Regions from separate parts of the Shewanella sp. M16 genome, predicted to be linked through region 1. Evidence: predicted binding sites of a transcription regulator. Region 1 holds the regulator's gene; each other region holds the start of a gene.
The links. The regulator LexA, encoded in region 1, represses DNA repair genes until DNA is damaged. The targets are predictions, from matches to a motif close to TACTGTATNNNNATACAGTA.

Region 1 (5,795 bases):
CACGGGCAGAGAAAACATCCCAGCACCTACGGTCGTGCCAGCAATAATCATGGCACCACCAAGCAAGGACTTACCTGCGGGCTTATGCTTAGCCGCATTCATATGATTTGCCATTAAACTGTGTGCTCCGCGGTGACACTTGCCACTATCGTTTGTCTCACTGACGGACGTAATAAGCTATTGGCCTGATCTCGTATGCGATTGATATTGGACTTATCTTCACTATCCGCCAGATATCCCAATTCTTTGAGCTTCACGCTCAAAGTACCGTAGAGTTTTTTATCGTAGAACTCAGGCGCGGTAATGCCATGTAAAGCCCCTAAACGCTGGGCAAGTAAATGGCTCTCAGACTCAAGTTCTGAGCGCTCCATCTTAGGTCTGTTCGCTAACAGATTGAAAATAATAGCGTAGCGTTGCAGAGTCTCGCTCACTGAACTGGCTAACAACAATAATTGGCTTGAGTGCTCAGGCACGACAGCTAAAGTATCTGTCTCAACCACTAAACCTAGCCCAATCAGGAAATCCAGTACTTGCTCAACATAGGCTGGTAAGTCTTTAATTCCCATGAAGAGTTCGGCTTTCAGCAGTGGATAAAAATCGGCAACGATTGAAACGACTTGCTGGCGCGGGATCTGTTCATTGTGGGTTAAACAACTCGCAATTAATGACGGCACGATAAATAAGTGAATGATATTGTTACGATAGTAAGTCATAGATACAGCCTGACTCGCTTCGATAGACACTATTTCCCCTAAAGGATCGGCACTAACAACAAACTTATTCAGCTCTAAACCTTGCTGCACTAAATGCTTACCATCACCTTCGGCAACAGATGTATAAGAAGTGTAAGGCACTTTTTTGAGTAGGGTCAGATACAAATCAAGCTGACGCTCCAGCAGACTACGTTCTAAGGCGTTTTGATCTGTCGCCAGTAAAACTAAGCTGGTCAAAGTCACCGAACTCGCCGCTGCGGCATCATTGATACGCGTCATCACCCGATTAGCCAGCACGTTTACCGCTGGCGTTAACCAACTTGGTTTCTGCTCGGGATCATCGGCCAACTCAGCACGCCAGTTTGGCGCACGCTCATTTAAGAAATTTTGCAGGGTAATAGGCTCGCCAAAATTCACATAACCTTGGCCAAAATTACCTAATTTGCGAATGGCACCAAACACCTGCCACACAGATTCTTTTTTCTTTTTCTTACCGCTTAACTCTTTATGGTAAGTCGCCACTTCCATCACATGGTCATAGCCTAAATACACAGGCACAAGTGTGACAGGACGTTCAATACCGCGCAGTACGCTGTTCATCGTCATGGCGATCATGCCAGTTTTCGGCGCCAACAGACGGCCAGTACGTGAACGGCCGCCTTCGGAGAAGTATTCCACTGAATAACCTTTAGCAAACAGCTGGTCTAAATACTCACGAAATACTGCGGTGTATAGCTTGTTGCCATTAAAACTACGGCGGATAAAGAAGGCACCACCGCGACGGAACATAGGTCCCGCGGGCCAGAAATTGAGGTTAATGCCGGCAGCAATGTGCGGCGGAACCATGCCTTGATAATACAAAATATACGATAACAGCAGGTAATCCATGTGGCTGCGATGGCAAGGCACATAAACAATCTCGTGGCCATCGTGGTGTAACTGCCGAACTTGCTCGGCGCCTTTAATGTTGATCCCGCTGTAAAGCTTGTTCCACAGCCAAGTTAAAAAACGCTCGGCAATACGCACTAAACTGTCTGAGTAATCGGCAGCGATTTCATCGAGATACTCAATAGCCGTCTCGCGCGCTTGGGTCTCAGAAATCTTTTTACTAGCGGCCTCTTCTTGAATCGCTTTGCGCAGCGACTCAGATTTGAGTAACGAATGAAACAGTGCTTGGCGGTTTGGCAGCACAGGCCCTGTCATTACCTTACGTTGACGACGGAAATGCACGCGTGCAACCCGTGCTAACTTATGGGCAATCCCCATGTCGGTGCCATGTTCGTCAGCCATGTAACGCAGGGATACGGCATTCGAAAACTGCACGAAGTTATGTCGACCTAAGAACAAAATCATCAAGCACTTGCGCAGCCAAGTCGGGTTTTCCCGCTCAAATACGGCCGCCTTCATAGTGTCGTCTTCTTTCCCTGGCGTTCGACCCCAATACAAGCTCACGGGCACAAGTTGGATATCCAATTCAGGACGTTCCTTATGCACGGCTAACAAACGCATAAAGCATTCGAGGAAAGGCTCATTACCAGCACGTTCGCCAAACAGTGGCTTACGTCCTTGAAGACAGACAACCCGAGGCGCAATCACACCATTAGCCACTAGAGGCTCATAAGGGCTTGGTAAGCCTAACTTAGCCGTTATTTCGCTCAAAGCAGCTATGTCACTAAGGGATTCTGTTTTCATCACATAAACAAGGGGTCTGGAAGCATCCAGATTCAGATCGGCAAAGGGATCCTGAGGCACCACAATAGTGTGCACTAAGTGTTTTTGGATCCAACGTAATGATTTCAACCAAAGAGAGTCGTGTTTAGGCATTATTCTTATGCAATTAAGTGCGTTTACTAGCCCGATAGAATACCAGACTATGGGCAATATTCGCTAATTCTCTCCAACATAGCTAAAAAGTGGTTAATACTTGCGCTGCAAATAATACTGTATATACTAACAGTAACTGTATAGAAAAACAGGAAACACCATGAGACCTTTGACGCCACGCCAAGCTGAAATTTTAGAGCTAATTAAACGAAATATTGCCGATACTGGCATGCCACCCACTCGGGCAGAAATCGCAACCCGTTTAGGTTTTAAGAGCGCCAATGCGGCTGAAGAACACCTTAAAGCGTTGGCGAAAAAGGGCTGCATTGAGATCATGCCTGGCACATCTCGGGGCATTCGTCTGCCTGCGGAAATCGAAGATTTGACTGAAACAGGTTTACCGCTCATCGGCCAAGTGGCCGCGGGTGAACCTATCCTCGCCCAAGAACATGTTGAACAGTACTACCAAGTCGACCCAAGCATGTTCCATCCCGCCGCCGATTTTTTACTGCGAGTAAAGGGCGACAGCATGAAAAATATCGGTATTCTCGAAGGTGATTTGCTGGCAGTTCATAAAGTAGAGCAAGCTAGAAATGGTCAAGTGGTTGTCGCTAGAGTCGATGACGATGTCACTGTTAAACGTTTCGAAAAAAAAGGTAATGTAGTCTATCTACACGCCGAAAATGAAGACTATTCCCCGATTAAAGTGGATTTAGGCTATCAAAGTTTAACAATTGAAGGACTCGCCGTCGGTGTGATCCGTAATGGAGATTGGCTATGAACAAACTACTTGGCAATGCACCCCGCCATCCGGGCTTGTGGCTCGATGAAGTCCGTGATGCTGACTATGACTGGCACCATGCACCTATCGCCTGTATGCCAACTAAGACTCAAGGTCGCCAAGAATTAATTCATCTGAGTGCACAACTCGCTCAGTTAAGCCAACAGGGCCGTTGGTTAGTGCTCATCAACCCACCAAGTATTGGCTACAAGCAAACACTCGCTAGCGCAGGTGTGCGTATGGATAGAGTCTTACTGGTACATGCTAAAGATGAAGTCGAAACCCTGTGGGCGATGGAAAAAGCCCTAACAAGTGGTACGTCCAGTGCAGTCATTACTTGGACTCAATCATTAGATGCGCGGGATAATCGACGCCTACAAATCGTGGCTAAAAGTGCCCGAGCTATGGGCATAGTGCTTGAAGACGTAAATAGTCACTTACATGCCGACGTACGCATTGAGCAAGGCAATCTCTTCGGTCAGCAATCTTTTTTTAGCGCTGTACACTAAATATTCATTTAATTTTTTACCTTGAAAGCCGCCTCACCTATGAATGTGAGGCTTTTTTTTGGCAATTTTTCAGATAATTAGATAAATAAGTGATCTTGATCAATATTTAAACAGCAAGTATGGTTGGTTAAGTCGGTGGTGATATATCACCTTCCGTGGTCAATGAATCGAGTATTTATCGAACTCGAAGCGCCACTAAAAATAGAGAACAAATTTATTTCAGCAGTATGTGCCAGCGTGGCTAATTACCAGCAGTAACAATACTTGATTAAAAGTAACAGCCGCCAACGCACGTTGAAGTCAAAAAAGCTTTTTTGGGAACTGAAGAGTTTGCATAGAGTTGAGACTTACTGTGTTGCTCTTCTTTGTAGTTGCTATTCGCAATTGGCAGAGGAGAAGTCTTGTGAAGCAATTGTTGTATTGTTTACTCGTGGTGCTTTTCGCACCACCGTTGACCGCCGCGGACATGCGGTTCAACATGACCCCTGGCGTGACCGAGATCAGTGGCAAGGTTTATCACTTGCACATGACCATCTTGTATATCTGCTGCGCAATAGGCCTAGTGGTCTTTGGCGTCATGATTTACGCCATGATCAACCACAGAAAATCCAAAGGCGCTGTCGCGTCCCACTTTCACGAAAGCACTAAAGTTGAAATCGCTTGGACGATTCTGCCATTTATCATTTTGATCTTAATGGCGATTCCAGCGACAAAAACTTTAATCGCAATGGAAGATCCCAGCAACGCCGATCTCACCGTAAAAGTCACGGGGTCCCAATGGAAATGGCATTACAGCTATTTCGATCAAGATATTGATTTTTATAGCATACTGACAACACCCAGAGCACAAATTGAAGGCACCGAAACCAAGGGTGAAAACTATCTATTGGAAGTCGATAAACCGCTCGTTCTACCGATAAACCGCAAAATCCGCTTTCTGATGACTTCAGAGGATGTCATCCATTCCTGGTGGGTACCCGCCTTTGCCATTAAGAAAGATGCCAACCCTGGATTTATCAATGAGGCTTGGACTCGCATCGACAAACCCGGCATTTACCGCGGTCAATGCGCCGAACTTTGCGGAAAAGACCATGGTTTTATGCCTATCGTAGTACAAGCGTTACCTGAAGCCGAGTTTGAGGCTTGGGTAACAGAGCAGAAACAAGCCGCAGGTGCTGCGGCTGAAGCCGCTCAAGCCGCTTTATCACAAACCCTAAGTAAAGAAGAGTTGATGACTCAAGGTGAACAAGTTTACCTCGGGCACTGCGCAGCCTGCCACCAGCCCAATGGCGAAGGGTTGCAAGGCGTATTTCCGCACCTTAAAGGTAGCCCGATTGCAACGGGACCGCTCAGCGGCCACCTTGAAATTGTGCTCAACGGTAAAACGGGTACAGCCATGCAAGCGTTTAGTAAGCAATTGACTGCACAAGAAATCGCGGCAGTGACTACCTACGAGCGTAATGCTTGGGGCAATAATACTGGCGATGCAGTGCAAGCCAAAGACGTCAACGAGTACATGAACGGCAATTCTGCACAAACATCCGCCGCGGTACCAAGCAGTACAACTCCGACACCCGCACCTGCAGACGTCTCAGCTGCAATCGATCCCGCAAGCCTCCCCACACTCAGCCATGACGCCCTCATGGCCGAAGGTGAAACTGTCTACGCGACCTTCTGTGCTGCCTGCCATCAAGTGACAGGTGCAGGAATACCACCCGCCTTCCCCGCGCTAGTGGGTAGTGCTATCGCCATTGGACCAGTCGCCAATCACATCGATATTGTGATGCACGGCAAAACGGGCACGGCTATGCAGGCATTTGGCAAACAGCTTAGCCCACAGCAACTTGCAGCAGTCATTACCTATGAACGCAATGCTTGGGATAACAATACCGGCGATACAGTGCAACCTGCTGATATCGCAAGTCATGGACAGTAGGGGATAATGATGAGCACTACGACTCAAGATCA
Region 2 (5,795 bases), on a different contig from region 1:
GTCTATCCTGCTATGGATGCAGTGGTCGCCATATCGACCTTACTGGGTGCGATCCAAGGCAAAATTGAAGAAGATATAGTCAATATCAGCAAATTATCATCCAGCACAGTGGCTAACTACATCGAAGCGATCAGCGATGTCGATTTGGTGGATGAAGCATTAGATGATTTCGTTTTCGCCCATGAAGTCATGGAGGAAGAGAAAGAATTACAAAATTCTCTGCTGGAAATTATTGAAGAAAATCCGAAGATCACAGCGGAACTGGTCAAAGGTTTACGCAAAGACATTATCGAAGCTGGCGTATCAAATATCGGTATCAGCGTAGCTTAACTGATGAGGTGCTTGGGGTTACTCAAGCACCTATTATCCATGCAGAATAAGAAAGGGATCATCGTTTTACACCCTCACCAATGAATCCCGTCAAAGATATCCAGTTGCTATAAATAGCATCAATAAAGATTGAGTTATTCCAATGAGAAAGATTGTTTATCAAGGATTTATCTTAACCAATAGCGAAGGACGAACCGACAGTTGGAAACTAATCATCAAAGATCAACAGCGTATCGGTTCTTTATTCGAACTGCGGCGTTTAGTGGGATACTTCTTAGAACTCGGCATACTGCCCGCGACACGCTCCAGCCTGCAAGACGCAAAACAAACGCAAAACACCATGAGCAAAAACACGGTAAAACCTAAAAGACGCTAAAAATCAGTTCCCCTCGTTAAATCAACGCATAGAGAATAACTCTGGCGCCTTTGACTGCATAAACTCAATAAAGACTCTTACCTTTAGCGGCTGCTGGCTGCGCTGATGATATAAAATCGAAATTCGCCTCTGTTCGCCAATCCATTCAGGCAGTAATACTTTAAGTTTTCCCTCTTTAATCTGCTGTTTTACAAAAAGTTCAGGACCATACAAGATCCCGCCATGGCCTAATGTCGCCTGAATCGCTCCGTGTAAGTCCGTGAGGGTGAGCTTAGTCGGGCCATTAAAATAAAAAGACTCGCCGCTTGGATGCTTTAAATGCCAATTAAACAGCGGCCAGACTTTTATCAGTTGATGGGCTTCAAGATCATCGGGATGCTCAAGTTTAGGTGCCTGAGCCAAATATTCTGGCGTGGCAAACAGGCAATAGTCGAGCTCGCCTAAGGTACTCGACACCCAAGAAGAATCAGGCTGAGCCCCGCCAACAATCGCCACATCTATGCCTTTGTCGATCAAATCGACTAACTCATTGCTCTGGGAAATGTGTAAACGGATATCGGGATATAGGCGGCCAAATTCATTCAATGCTTGAATAAACACGATGGAAATAATCGAAATCGGCGCGGCGATGCGCAGGGTACCCTCGGGTTTATCGCTGCCTAACCCACTCAGCTCATCGAATTGAGCCACCACACTCTGATAGCGTTGAAAGAGCGCCAATCCTTCCTCCGTCAATCGTAACTTGCGGGTGCTGCGCATAAAGAGCTGTTTATCGAGCTTCTCTTCCAACTTCGCTAACTTGCGGCTCACAGTGGCGATGGGCATATCGAGCTCCTTCGCCGCCTGCGAAAAACTGCCCGCATTGACTAAATGCACAAAAAGATAGACAAGTTGTAGTTCAGCGCCTAAATCATCACTCATTGCATATCCTAATTTCACATATTGGGTATTGACGTTAAAACGCTAAATTCACTAAGTGATTGTGTTTTAAACATTGAATTATTCACTTATACGACCATAGCGCAATAGCCTTAGATTGAAATGGTATGTTATTTTGTGGCGAGTTTTACTGCGCTGGCGCTAAATCTGGCTCTAAAGTGACATAAAAAGAATCAAATGCTGTAACTCTGCCCACCAAAAATCATAGCGACAGTAAAATGACGAGGGTGGGCGAGTTTATTCAAATTTAATCGTAAGGATGAGTGAGGGAAATGACCATTTTAACCCCTCTGTTTGCCGTCTTCGGGATCATGTTGCTCGGTACACTAGTGCAAAAACTAAAACTCTTGCCCGTCGATACGGATCAAGTGCTAAACCAATATGTCTACTATATTGCGTTCCCTGCAATCATGCTTATCGCCCTCGCCCAGCAGCCGATTGACGAGATTTTGCAATGGGGATTTATGGCGGGCTACAGCACAGCTATGGTAATCACTTATCTTGTCTGCCTTGGGCTATCGCTGATCGCTAACCCTAAACAGCATGCGGTTGCCGCTATTCGAGCCCTCAATGCCACCTTTGGTAATACAGCATTTATTGGTATTCCACTGCTTATCATCTTATTCCCGCAGCAGCAAAGTGCCTTAGTTGCCGCCGCGATTGCCAGCTTATTATCCGTGCTGATGTTTGCCGTCGCCTTAGTCTCGATGGAACTGGCCACTAACACCCAAAGACAACACCACGCCTTAATCATAATGGCGATGGCGGTCGGTAAAAACCCTATCGTTATTGGTAGCTTAATTGGTGTCGGCATTTCGGCGCTAGAGATAAAACTGCCGTCAGGGCTGGCGCTAATGATCCAGCAAATAGGCAATACATCAAGCCCCTGCGCCCTATTTGCTATCGGCATGGTACTCGCCAAAGCGATGCGCTACCAGAAAGATAGCAGCGTATTTAGCCCCAAGAATTTTATCGAACTGAGCCTTATCAACCTCTTCAAGCTGGCTATCCAACCGGCACTCGTCTACTTTATGCTTAACCGTTTTGGAGTCAGTGGCGACTACCTGATCATGGGCGTGATCTTGAGCGCACTGCCCACCGCGGCTAGCGTGTACTTACTCGCCCAGCGTTATAACACTCAGGCTTCAACCAGTGCTCAGGGCATTCTATTTGGCACCTTAGTCACTTTCTTCAGTTTACCTATCTTAGAAAGCTTAGTAAGAACCCATGCATAATCAGTTAATTAAAAATATTTACTGTCGATAATGCTGATTATTTACCCAAGCCACTTTACTGTATATAAAATCAGTATATACTGTTTATCAATACAGTGGTTTGGTATGTTTTTCGACAGGAATTCACTATGCTTTGCCAACTCAGCATTAATAACTTCGCTATCGTCCGTTTTTTAGAACTGGATTTTCGCCCCGGTATGACCAGCATAACAGGTGAAACCGGTGCGGGTAAATCGATTGCCATCGATGCGCTAGGCCTATGCCTAGGCAATCGCGCCGATGCCAGCAGTGTTCGTCCCGGAGCCAATAAAACCGAGGTCAGCGCCCGCTTTTCCTTGGATGATATTCCACTGGCAAAACGTTGGTTAGAAGATAACGATCTTGAACTCGATGATGAGTGCATTCTACGTCGGACTATTGGTAGCGATGGCCGTTCACGCGCCTACATCAATGGTAATCCAGTGCCGCTGACGCAGCTAAAATTACTGGGTCAGTTACTTATCGGTATTCACGGTCAACATGCGCACCATGCAATGTTAAAAAGTGAACATCAACTCACCCTGCTCGACAGTTATGCCAACCACAGATTACTTATCGATACGGTTGCCGCCAGTTTTCAACGCTGCAAGCAAATTGAGGCTGACCTAAAACAACTCGAAGCCTCACAGCATGAACGTATTGCCCGTAAGCAATTAGTGCAATATCAAGTAGAAGAACTTGATGAGTTTGATCTTAAAGTCGATGAGTTCGATGAAATTGAGCAAGAGCACAAACGTCTTGCCAATGGCACTGAGTTGATTGATACCTGTCAGGCGAGCTTAGATATACTCACTGAAGGCGAAGAGAACAATATAGAATCGCTGCTTAATCGAGTCGTTTCCCTCGCCGAAGATCTGCAAAGCTACGATCCTGCATTAAGCAATGTCAGCACTATGTTGAATGATGCCTTAATCCAAGTACAAGAAAGTGCAGGCGAATTACAGCACTATTTGAGTAAGCTTGAACTCGATCCGACCCATTTCGCCTATTTAGAAGAACGGCTATCAAAAGCCATGCAACTAGCGCGTAAGCATCATGTTAGCCCGAATAAACTGGCCGAGCATCATTTGGCATTAAAGGCAGAGCTGAGCACCTTAGACAGTGACGAAAGCAAGCTCGAAGAAATTCAACTACAGGTCGATGCCAGTAGAGCCGCTTACCTTAGCAATGCGCAAAAGCTCAGCCAAAGCCGTGCCCGCTATGCTAAAGAACTCGACAAACTGGTGACTCAGTCAATCCACGAACTGAATATGCCTAAGGGTAAATTTACGATCGAAGTCAATTTCCACCCCGAGCAAATGTCAGCCAATGGCAGTGACAATATCGAATTTATGGTAACCACTAACCCTGGCCAACCTTTGCAACCGATTTCGAAAGTCGCGTCTGGCGGTGAGCTTTCACGCATAGGATTAGGGATCCAAGTGATTACCGCGAAGAAAGTTGCCACACCGACATTAATTTTCGATGAGGTGGATGTCGGGATTTCCGGCCCCACCGCAGCAGTGGTGGGCCGCATGTTACGCAGCTTAGGGGAATCGACCCAAGTACTGTGCGTGACTCACTTGCCGCAAGTTGCGGGCAATGGTCATCAACACATGTTCGTCGATAAATTTAATAAGGCAGGCAGTACTGAGACCACAATGAAATCGCTCGATCGTGAGCAGCGTATCCAAGAGCTTGCAAGACTGTTAGGTGGCGATACTATCACCAGCAATACCCTCGCGAACGCAAGGGAACTGCTGCAATAGTAGCATGGATCAGATAACGAATAAGGTCGCTAAACGCTTGAATCTACACACTCTATATCACAAGCTAAGGAGCTATATCAAAAACTAAGGGTTAGTTGTTGGTCATGCTAACTAACATGTCAGGTTAACTAACATGTCAGGTTAACTAACATGTCAGGTTAACTATCATGTTAGGCTAGCGATAATGTTAGCTAAAACACCAGACTAGCCCTTGCAGACAAATAAACGAAAACACGCCTGCTAAGACATCGTCAATCATAATGCCAAAGCCACCATGAACTTTGGCATCGAGCCATCGAATAGGCCAAGGTTTGATGATGTCGAAAAAGCGAAATAGACCAAAGCCGACTAACAACCAACCCCAACCTGCTGGTGCCGCTATCATAGTGATCAGTAGCCCAACCACTTCATCCCACACAATCGCACCGTGATCGTGTACCCCCATATCTTGAGCGGCTTTACCGCAGATATAAAATCCCGCAAATGCGCTCAATAAGGTTAAGCCGATATACCAAGTGAGCGGTAATGGCGCCATCAATAAATAGAGGGGAATGGCTGCTAAGGTACCGAAAGTACCAGGTGCTTTAGCGGCGAGTCCGCTACCAAAACCGAGTGCCAAAAAGTGGACAGGATTTTTTAATGACAGGCGCGTTAGCACCTGATCCTTTGACAACCATTTCATTAACATGCTCTTCGCTTAAAAGTGCTCGAAACCGTGATACGGCGGTGTAAACGGCTCACCATTGAGTTGCAACTTGAGCTTACTGCCTGCACAAATTTGTCCAACGCGAACAAACTTTGCTCCTGCATGGCTCAACGCTGTCTCAAGCGCACCTTTTTGCGCCTCAGGAACGGTGAACAGCAGTTCATAATCTTCGCCCCCCGTTAGCGCATAACCTAAGGCATGCTCCTCGCTGACGGTATCTTGCATCGCGCGTGAAAGCGGGATGCAATTAACGTCCACCACAGCACCGACTGCCGAAGCCTTAAGCACATGACCGATATCCGAGATAAACCCGTCGGAAAGGTCGATTGCACTGGAGGCAAGCGAACGCAAAGCTTGGCCCGCTAAGACTCTTGGTGTTGGACGATAATGTCGATTAATCAGGAATTCTTTATGCTCGGCTC
Region 3 (5,795 bases), on a different contig from region 1:
TTCCGGTCCATTTACAGTAATCAGATAATCAATCTGCGCCCCACGCTTGCCAAAAGAGGCATCTCCTGTTAAGTCGCATAATTGTTGAGCGACTTTAACATGGGGAGAAGATTTAGCCGTGTAATCTTCAATATTGCGTCGCATACGTTTGCGAAATACCAAATCATCATCCAACTCACCATCAAGCAGCTTTTCAAACACACTGGCCAAATAAACACTGATATCCCTTTGGTTAAACATCCGTTCATAGAGTGACTCTTGAACTTTGCGCGCTAAAGGGCTCCAATCACTGCGCACTTGCTCCATACCTTTAAAAGTAAGCTCAAGTTCATCGCTCGCATTACGCCACGCGCCAACATAACGTTTTTTACTGCCTTCTAACGACCCTCTTAAGGTCGGCATAAAAAACTGCTCATAGTGGCGTTCAAACTGTAACTCGAGAAAACTCTCAACTTGATGATCTTCACCGATCTTAGCCTGCCACTTAGCATTAATTTCCCGCGCCAGAGTGTTACCTAAGGCGTTAATGTCTGAGAGATCTGGCTCGCTGCCAAGCCAGACAAAGGTCGAATCCGTATCGCCGTAAATCACTTGATAGCCCATCTCTTCTATCCATGCGCGGGTTTGTTTCATGATTTGATGGCCGCGCATAGTGATCGAACTTGCTAACTTTGCATCGTGGAAAACACAACCTTGAGAACCTAAAACCCCATACAACGAGTTCATGATAATTTTTATCGCTTGGGATAAAGGCGCATTGTGCTCACGTTTGGCCTTTTCGCGCTGCTCAGATAATGTTTGGATAAGCTTAGGTAAAATGGGCTGTTGCCGACTGAAACGGCCACCGAGAAACCCCACAACACAGTCAGACTCGGGCAATTGCAAACCTTCAATTAATCCCTTAGGGTCGATCAAAAAGGTACGAATAATGGAGGGATATAGACTTTTAAAATCGAACACTAAAATATGCTTATAAAGTCCCGGTACAGAATCCATCACATAGCCACCGGGGCTTTCGATCCCATCACTCGCAGGAGCATCGGGTGCGACATAACCGGCTCGATGTAAATGCGGTAAATACAAATGATTAAATGCCGCCACCGAAGCCCCAACCCGCCCCAACTCTAAACCTGTTAGTTCAGCTCGCGCGAGGGCGAACTCCCATAATTGAGTATGACTAAAAATATCCCACACCAGACGGCTGTCAGTAAGATTGTAATGGGCTAAGGCTTGTTTATTGGCCTTAAACAACTGATCAATTTCTTCAACGCGATTATCCACGTTATGAATGGCCTTGCCTTCACCTAATAATTTCCGCGAAACAAATTCCAACGAAAACCGCTCAAAATGATAGAAAGCCGCCTTAAGCCAATCGATACCATCGAGTACCACACGGCCCGGTAAAACTAAGGTTTCTGGCCGAAATTTATTATCGACTTTCCACTCAAGCTTTGCCCCTCCGCGGCCAATGGTGAGCGGAATACGGTGTAATAATGCCCGGCGTGACAAGAGTGCGAGGTCAAAACTCACCACTGACCAACCTATGACAAAGTCAGGATCAAACTCATGGAACCACGCGATTAATCGATGAATGAGTGCAGCCTCATCGGCCACCCATTCAATATATTCGAGAGAGTTTGATTCAGCCTCACCCACCATAATCACTTTTTCATAAGTCTGCTTGAGACTGTCTTGCTCTTCGTCTCGGCCACTGTATTGACCATATAGTGCAACTGAATAGAGTAAACCTTCAAAGCTGCATTCAAAATCCAGTGAAATACAGCGGAAATGTACAGCCGTTAAAGGGGCAATACTCTTAGCCCGCTCGGCGATAAACACGGGCAGCGAGTTAGCCTCAAGACTGTCGCTAGTCGGCGCGTGTATGTTACTCGTCGCAGAGAAATGCCCTAAAAATGCCACATCCAGCGCCACAAACCGCTCGATTAAATAACGCTGTTCGGGGCGAATGTCGGCTTCAAATAAAGGGATATCGGCATCTTTAGCGATGCGCTGTAAGGTACGTAAACTATTGCTAGATTTAGCATAAACACCACTAACCGCGCCGCCTTTAAAGCTTTTGAGCGCTAACGGTACAAACCGCAATGCTTGACCCGGCGTTTGCAACTGCAAAGCCGTGACATCAGTTTGATGACAAAAACAAATGTGTTCAGTGCCTTGCACTTCCACCAGCACAGGGCCTTGGGCGGTAGCCAGATAATACTGCAACACTAAACTCCCATGACGATGAATCGCATGGCGTGTTAAGACTCGACCTTGTACACTAACGGCCGCGGTAGCCTCTGACTTCATCGCATGGGTTCCCAAATCGCATAGCTAGTCAATTTAGATGGTTCCTCAATTTAAATGCCGCCAAATGGCAGAAAAGTTTCTTAGGCTATGCAATCACTGTTATTATGTACAGCATTAATTCGATAAAGTAGTGACGCATGTTACCTGACAATGTAAAAACCCAGATCCGCGCCATCTATAAGGATATCGCTACCGCCTTGCCTAATTTTAGGCCGCGCCGCGAACAAAACTATATGGTGGCGGAAATCTCTAAGACCCTCGCCGGCGACTATGACAAAGATAGACGCATCATAGTGGTCGAAGCAGGGACTGGGATCGGTAAATCATTGTCTTATATTCTCGGTACCATCCCACTGGCACTAGCGAGCAAGAAAAAAGTCTGTATCGCCACCGCGACCGTCGCCCTGCAAGAACAATTACTGCATAAAGACTTGCCCTTCTTCCTTGAGCAATCCGGCTTAAATTTCCGCTTTGGCCTAGTCAAAGGTCGACAACGTTATGTGTGTCTATCGAAACTGGCGATGCTCATCGGTGACGACAACAGTACACAAATGGCCATGTGGCAAACTAAGCCTGACAATAGCCAAGTGGCTATGATGCATGGCCTGTTAAAAGACTATAACGAAGGTCGCTGGAACGGCGAAATCGACACCTTAGCCGTGCCGCTGCCCGATCACCTGTGGCAACAAATCGCCTGCGACAAACACAGCTGTCATCGCCAAGTCGCCAGCCACAGAAATTGCCCGTTCCATAAGGCCCGTGAAGATGTTGATACCTGGGACGTGCTCATCGCCAACCACAGCTTGTTATTTGCCGATTTAGAATTAGGTGGCGGCGTGATTTTGCCCGATCCCGAAGACGTGTTTTATGTTATCGACGAGGCACATCACTTACCCATTGTGGCGCGGGACTTCTCCAGTGCACAGGCCACGCTTAGGGGCGCCTGCGACTGGCTCGAAAAAATTGGCAAAACCTGCGCTAAGTTACAAAACCAAATAAAAAGCAACAATATCATTGCCCCCGCGCAAGCGATGCAAGATCATTTAGGCGATCTTATCAGCCAGCTCAATCAAGTGGCCCACTATTGCGATACCCAGACCAAACACTTTGCCAATCCTGAAAACCGTCTGCGTTTTGAGCACGGCAAACTACCAGAGTCATTACTCATTCTCGCCGAAAACCTTGCTGTGACCTCTAATCTTGCCCTCAAACAGTTTAATAAAATGCTGTCACTGCTGGCCGAGGCGATTAAAGATGGCGATATTCCTAAACATCAATCCGAAGCGCTATTGGCCGAAACCGGATTTATGCTGCAAAGGCTCGAAAACCTGCAGAAACTGTGGAGGATGATGGCCAAGGAAGATAAGCACAAAGGCGCACCTATGGCGCGCTGGGTCGAACTCATCACAGGTAAACAAGTGGATTATCTGTTTAGCGCCTCGCCGATTGAAGTCGGTTTTATGCTGGAATCCATGCTGTGGCAAAAGGCCGCAGGCGTAGTCTTATGTAGCGCCACGCTGCGCGCACTCAATAACTTTGACCATTTCGTGCATCAAGTTGGGTTGTCACTCAATGATGGCAGTCGTTATTTAGCCTTACAATCGCCCTTCGATTACCCCAATAATGCGACACTTTATTTACCCAAAATGCGCACTGAGCCGACGGATGATGCCTATACGGCTGAACTTGCCGAACAAATCATCACCCTTATTGAAGGCGAAATGGCAACCTTAGTGCTATTCGCCTCCTACTGGCAGATGGAAAAAGTGGTTGAATTACTTGAAGGTAAACTCACCACTGAGCTACTTATCCAAGGCAATGCGCCACGGCAACAATTGTTAGAAAATCATAAAGCTAAATGCGATAAAGGCGAACCAAGCATCTTGTTTGGCACCGGCAGTTTTTCTGAAGGTCTCGACTTGCCCGGTGATTATCTGACTAACTTGATCGTCACTAAACTGCCCTTTGCCGTACCAACCTCGCCCGTTGAGCAAGCGCATGCAGAATATGTCAAAGTCAAAGGCGGTAATCCCTTCTTACAACTGACGATCCCAGATGCTTCACGTAAGCTTATTCAAAGTTGTGGTAGATTACTGCGTAAAGAGCAAGATTATGGCCGAGTGACTATTTTAGATAGGCGGTTAGTCACTAAACGCTATGGTAAGTCCTTACTGGATGCCTTACCGCCCTTTAGACGTGTTATAGAGTAGGATTAAAATTTGGAGTTGTTACTCGAGCCCAGTCATTGGGCCCTGTTGGCAGTTATAGGTCTTATCGCTGGATTCATTGATGCCGTCGTGGGTGGCGGTGGCCTATTGTCGATCCCCGCACTGTTAACCTTAGGCATTGCGCCGCATACCGTATTAGGCACCAATAAGTTAGCAGCAAGCTTTGGCTCTTTTATGGCAGCTTGGACCTATTATCGCAAACACCTCTTTAAACCCTCGTTTTGGTACATGGCTTTTATCGCCACCTTTATTGGCGCCGTATTGGGCAGTTTCTTAGTCTATTTAGTCGATACTCAATGGCTCGAAAAAGTCCTACCCTTGCTGATCATTGGCATCGCTATTTACAGTTTAGTCAGCCCCAATGCGATGTCAGACGTTAACTGCCAAGTACCAATCAGCAAGCCGCCAGCCAAGCAACAATGGCTACAGGGACTGGCTTTAGGCACTTATGATGGTTTTGCAGGCCCAGGCATTGGCGCATTTTGGACCGTCACATCTGGCTCTTTGTATAAACTGCCTTTACTGCACAGTTGTGGCCTTGCCCGTGCGATGACTTTTACCAGCAACTTGACCGCACTGACTATCTTTGGCTGGCTTGGACAGGTACAGTGGCAAATAGGTCTGTGGATGGGATTGTGCATGATGTTAGGCTCATTTATCGGTGCCCGCTGTGCGATTAAATTTGGCATGCCCTTTATCCGCCCACTGTTTATTTTGATCGTGCTAATGATTGCAGCGAATTTGGCATGGAGCGCATGGTTGTGAACACCCAACAATTAATGGTGATGCTGAAGAATCAGCTTAAAGCCTTAGAACAAGAAGTGCTGCAACACGATAATCGACTCGCGCCGCCACAGCGCAAACTCCTGCAAGAAACAGAGCGTTTTAATCACTCGCTGTTTGTCCAACACGGCGCCCAACTCAGCCCCTGTATTGAACAAATTCGTAGCAGTATTATGCAGCTCGAAAAACAAATTAAGCTTAAACTCGCCCCCCAGACCATTGCCCTGAGCTGTGAGCGGATCCAAGATAGATTCACCGCAGTCAAACGAGCCTTGCTGACCACTTCTATCGACATTAAGTCTAAAACTCAGCAGCGTGCCAGTAGCCGTGCCCGTTTTGCACAACGCCAGAATCAGTCTCACCAAGCCAGTGGTTTCGATTGGATCGCCAATAACGTGATGCAAAATAGTCATGAGATCTACGAAGAATTGAACAAACATCTGAATTGGGCGAAAAAATTTGAACAAAAAATTG

Region 2: recN (DNA repair protein RecN) is a predicted target of LexA. The motif match lies at 2,959-2,978, and genes of this name have one in related genera.
Region 3: dinG (ATP-dependent DNA helicase DinG) is a predicted target of LexA. The motif match lies at 2,405-2,424, and genes of this name have one in related genera.

Annotation. Positions count from the first base shown of each region.
Region 1 covers NZ_JAGTUL010000002.1:170,729-176,523, reverse strand. The annotation lists gene mtr (tryptophan permease) at 1-114, opposite strand, end outside; gene plsB (glycerol-3-phosphate 1-O-acyltransferase PlsB) at 114-2,537, opposite strand; gene lexA (transcriptional repressor LexA) at 2,698-3,318, shown strand; gene KFE26_RS02115 (cell division inhibitor SulA) at 3,315-3,827, shown strand; gene coxB (cytochrome c oxidase subunit II) at 4,231-5,763, shown strand; gene ctaD (cytochrome c oxidase subunit I) at 5,773-5,795, shown strand, end outside.
Region 2 covers NZ_JAGTUL010000001.1:7,129-12,923, forward strand. The annotation lists gene KFE26_RS00025 (YjaG family protein) at 1-330, shown strand, start outside; gene KFE26_RS00030 (DUF3319 domain-containing protein) at 473-706, shown strand; gene lldR (LysR family transcriptional regulator LldR) at 728-1,627, opposite strand; gene KFE26_RS00040 (AEC family transporter) at 1,918-2,880, shown strand; gene recN (DNA repair protein RecN) at 3,009-4,667, shown strand; gene KFE26_RS00050 (phosphatidylglycerophosphatase A) at 4,855-5,349, opposite strand; gene thiL (thiamine-phosphate kinase) at 5,365-5,795, opposite strand, start outside.
Region 3 covers NZ_JAGTUL010000006.1:80,225-86,019, reverse strand. The annotation lists gene KFE26_RS05815 (DNA polymerase II) at 1-2,310, opposite strand, end outside; gene dinG (ATP-dependent DNA helicase DinG) at 2,448-4,520, shown strand; gene KFE26_RS05805 (TSUP family transporter) at 4,530-5,303, shown strand; gene KFE26_RS05800 (primosomal replication protein) at 5,294-5,795, shown strand, end outside.